2 regions of the Clostridium sp. TJA085 genome follow, and region 2 is predicted to be linked to the other one. Evidence: riboswitches for the same ligand, from Rfam matches in the RefSeq annotation. Region 2 holds a riboswitch; the other holds the start of a gene.
The links. A riboswitch is a leader RNA that binds a small molecule or an ion and turns the genes downstream of it on or off. The one in region 2 is predicted to bind cobalamin.
Positions count from the first base shown of each region.

Region 1: another riboswitch for cobalamin. It lies ahead of AC4FQW_RS01150 (sirohydrochlorin cobaltochelatase); the one in region 2 lies ahead of AC4FQW_RS06190 (energy-coupling factor ABC transporter permease).

Region 1 is NZ_JBZEEZ010000001.1:234,768-237,171, forward strand. Features, by position in the region: gene AC4FQW_RS01145 (aldose epimerase family protein) at 1-587, shown strand, start outside; cobalamin riboswitch at 656-842, shown strand; gene AC4FQW_RS01150 (sirohydrochlorin cobaltochelatase) at 987-1,820, shown strand; gene AC4FQW_RS01155 (cobyrinic acid a,c-diamide synthase CobB) at 1,832-2,404, shown strand, end outside.
Region 2 is NZ_JBZEEZ010000001.1:1,200,618-1,203,021, reverse strand. Features, by position in the region: gene AC4FQW_RS06200 (ClC family H(+)/Cl(-) exchange transporter) at 1-533, shown strand, start outside; gene gloA2 (SMU1112c/YaeR family gloxylase I-like metalloprotein) at 550-939, shown strand; cobalamin riboswitch at 1,015-1,210, shown strand; gene AC4FQW_RS06190 (energy-coupling factor ABC transporter permease) at 1,379-2,122, shown strand; gene AC4FQW_RS06185 (energy-coupling factor ABC transporter substrate-binding protein) at 2,122-2,404, shown strand, end outside.

The DNA.
Region 1 (2,404 bases), 970 kb from region 2:
TAACAGAAGATTGTTCATTAAAGATTGATTATAGAGGAATTTCAGATGAAGATACTCTTTTAAACTTAACTAATCATAGTTATTTTAATTTATCTGGATATAAAAAAGAAACTGTACTAAATCATTGTTTATATGTAGATAGTGATTATTTAATAGAATTGGATAATACACAAGTTCCAACTGGAAATTTAATAGATTTAACTTATTCTCCATTTGATTTTATAATACCAAAAACTATAGGGAGAGATATAGAAAAAAATAATTATCAATTAAAAATTGGTTCAGGATATGATCACCCTTGGCTACTTCACGAAGGAGATAATGTTAAAGTAAGGCTTTGGGATGAGACTTCAGGAAGATGCATGGATGTTTATACAAATCAAAAGGCAGTAGTTTTATATTCTTTAAACTTTCCAGATGATAGAGTTATTGAAAATGGAAAGTGTGCAAATATTAGAAGTGGGATAGCTATAGAAACGCAAAGTCCTCCAATTGGAAGAAATAATTCCTTTATAGAAGACTCTATACTTCTTAAAGATAATGAATATAAAAAGCAAACTATATATAAATTTTATATAAAAGAATAATTTAAAATTAAGTAGTAAAGAAAGTTGAATATTATTAAAAATTAATATATAATTAATGAACGAGAAAAGTAAATAAATATTTTATAGGTGAATATAAATAAAGTTATATTTTAAAAGGGAAAATGGTGTGAGACCATTACAGCCCCCGCTACTGTGAATAGGAGACAAGTTTAATATAACCACTGAATTTTTTCGGGAAGGATTAAACAAGAGTGACCCTTAAGTCAGGAAACCTGCCTATAAATAAGTATCTATTCTTCGGAGGGAAGGAATATAGGTTATATTTAGTAATATTTAAGATGATATTTAATTTTTTACTTATATGTTGCAATTTATTAGCACTTTTATCCTTTGAGGTAAAGGTGCTTTTGTTTTTAAAAATAAGTTTAGAGGTGAAAAATGAAAAAGGCAATTTTAGTAGTTAGTTTTGGTACAAGTTATTTAGATGCATTAGAAAACTCAATTGAAAAAATAGAAAAAGAAATAAAAGAAAATTTTAATGAATACGATATATTTAGAGCTTTTACTTCTCATATGATAATTAATAAATTAAAAAGAGTACATAATATACAAGTTGATAAACCAGAGTTTATACTTGAGAAATTAAAAGAATTAGGTTATGAGGAAGTAATAGTACAACCACTTCATATTATACCTGGAGAAGAATATGATTATGTAAAAGGAAATGTATTAAAATTTAAAGATGATTTTAGAGTTTTAAAATTTGGAAGACCAATATTCTTTTATCAAGGAGAAGAAGAAGCACCAAATGACTATTCTATATTTATAGATAGTATAAAGCATGTATTAGATTCAAAAGAAGATGAAGCAGTAGTTTTATTTGGTCATGGAAGTATGCATTATTCAAATGCTGTATATGGGGCACTTCAATCAATGCTTTATGATGAAGGATATGAAAGAGCTTTTGTTGGTACAGTAGAAGGTTACCCAACAATAGATACAGTTATAAGTAGATTAGAAAGAAACAATATAAGAAAAGTAAAGCTTGCACCTCTTATGGTAGTTGCAGGAGATCATGTTAAAAATGATATGGCATCAGATGAAGAAGATTCATGGAAAACTATATTAGAAAGTAAAGGTATAGAAGTAGATATACATATGAAAGGTTTAGGAGAAGAAAAAAGCTTTAGAAACATATACATAGAACATATTAATGATGCAATAGAAGATAAGTTTAAAGGTATCGGAGAAACTAAGAAACTTAAAGGATAGGAGATTAAAGTATGAAATCTTTAATTATTTCTTCAAATAAAAGTGGTGGTGGCAAAACAACTTTTACATTAGGACTTATGAATTTGCTAATGAAAAAGGGATTTGATGTACAAGGATATAAAGTTGGTCCTGATTATATTGATGGAGCTTTTCATAAATTTATTACAGGAAAACCATCTAGAAATTTAGATTTATTTTTGATTGGAGAAGATGGTGTTAAATATACTTACTCAAAAGGCTCTGGAGATTTAGGAATAATAGAAGGTGTTATGGGTCTTTATGATGGAAAAGGAATAGACACATTTGCTTCAACTTATCATGTATCAAAGGTTCTTGAAGATATGCCAATACTTTTGGTTATTACCCCAGGAGCACAAAGTGTAACTCTTTGTGCAGAGATTAATGGAATAATTAATTTTAAAGGGGCTAATGTAGTAGGAGTTATATTAAATTCAATAAGTAAAAGTTATTATATGCTTTTAAAAGCTGCTATAGAGAAAAATTGTAATATTAAGGTGTTTGGATACATAGAAAAGGATGAGAATTTATCCTTAGAAAGTAGACATCTTGGCTTAGTTCAAAGT
Region 2 (2,404 bases):
AAGGAATGAAAGTTAAGTTAAGATATAGAATGATAATCCCATTTATGTTTGCATTGTTTTTTGGAATTACACTTCCACAAGTTTTAGGTGGAGGAGATTTACTTATAAATAATATTTTAATAAATGGTGTTGCAATAGAATTTGCTATTGTATTACTTATAAGTAAGTTTATTCTTTCAATAGTGAGCTTTGCATCAGATACTCCAGGGGGAATATTATTTCCTTTATTAAGCTTAGGAGCATTAGTTGGAGTAGTATTTAGTGGAAGTATAGCGTCAATTATAGGAGATAATAATATTTATGTAACAAACTTTATATTACTCGGAATGGCTGGAATGTTTTCATCAATTGTAAGAGCTCCGATTACAGGACTTATATTAGTTTGTGAAATGAGTGGGCCAAAACTAGGATTAGGTGCTGTAACTTTAGTTTGTGGAATATCTTATTTAATTGCAGAAGTATTTAAGTGTAAGCCAATATATGATTCACTATTGGATAATAGATTAAAGGCAATGGGAATAGAAGAAGATTAAAATTAGGGGGATTGTTATGAATTTTACAAAAATACATCATGTAGCAATAATATGTTCAGATTATGAAAGGTCTAAGGATTTTTATACTAATATATTGGGATTTGAAATAATAAGAGAAGTTTATAGAAGGGAAAGAGATTCTTATAAGCTTGATTTAAAGATTGGAGATAATCAAATAGAATTATTTTCTTTTAAAAATCCACCAGAAAGATTAAGTTATCCTGAAGCTTGTGGACTTAGACATTTAGCTTTTGAAGTTTTAAATATAGAAGAAACTGTACAAGAACTTAAAGAAAAAGGGATAAATGTAGAACCTATTAGAATTGATGAATTTACTGGACAAAAGTATACATTTTTTGAAGATCCAGACAAGCTTCCATTAGAATTATATGAAATAAAAAAGTAAAATTTTATAAGAATAAATTGTAAAAATTTTAAAAGTATTGTTTAATGTATATTAATAATGTATAATAAAATACAAATGCATAAAATAAAGTAAGGTTCTAAAATATATGTTTTAGATTAAAAGGGAAGTTGGGTTTAAATCCCACGCGGTCCCGCCGCTGTAATAGAGTAGTTTTTATAAAGTTTATACCACTTGGAGATAAATTTCCTGGGAAGGTTTTATAAAAATGTTGATCCTTAAGCCAGAAGACCTGCCTACTTTAACAACATATAACTCTACGCGGATATAGAGGAGGTGTTACTTATAGATTAATTTATTTTAGTAATTTATTACCTCTTAATGTAAATTTAAGAGGTTTTTTTATGTCTAAAATAGTTAATTTTATAACTAAGTAGTGGAGTTTTGTGAAAATATATTTTATTATGAGGAGTAGATATTTATGTCAAAAAGAATGCAACTTTTTATAGGAGTTTTATTAATGATGTTATGCATACCAATAAAAGCATCAGCTATGCATATCATGGAAGGATTTCTTGAACCAAAATGGTGTATAGCATGGGGAGCTTTTACAATTCCATTTGTTGTTTTTGGAATATTTTCTATAAAAAATACAATAAAAGAGAATCCACGTTTAAAATTATTACTTGCAATGGCTGGAGCTTTTGCTTTTGTGCTTTCAGCACTTAAACTTCCATCAGTTACAGGTAGTTGTTCACACCCAACAGGAGTAGGTCTTGGTGCTATACTTTTTGGACCAACAGCAATGGCAGTTTTAGGACTTATTGTATTATTATTTCAAGCTATACTTTTAGCACACGGTGGACTTACAACTCTTGGAGCTAATACATTTTCAATGGCAGTAGTTGGACCATTTGTATCATATGGAATTTATAAATTAGTTAAAAAATTAAATGGACCAAGATGGCTTGCAATATTTTTAGCAGCAGCTATTGGTGATTTAGCAACATACATAACAACATCAATACAATTAGGACTAGCTTTCCCATCAGATGTCGGTGGAATAATGGCTTCAGTAACTAAGTTTATGGGAATATTTGCAGTAACACAAATTCCTTTAGCAATAAGTGAAGGTATATTAACAGTTGTAATATTTAATGCAATTGCAGCATATGACAGAGAAGATTTAATAAGCCTTAACATATTATCAAAGGAGGGAATCTAATGAAAAATAATCCAAAAAGTAAATTAAAAACAAATATAATACTTATATTAATTGTTATAGCTTTAGCAGTAATACCATTTTTTATAGCTAAAGACGGAGAATTTGGTGGTTCAGATGATGCAGCAGAAGAAGCTATAACACAAATAGATAAAAGTTATGAGCCATGGTTTTCTCCAGTGTTTGAACCAGCAAGTGGAGAGGTTGAAAGCCTTTTATTCGCACTTCAAGCAGCAATTGGAGCTGGTGTTATAGGTTTTGGATTAGGATATTTTAAAGGTCGTA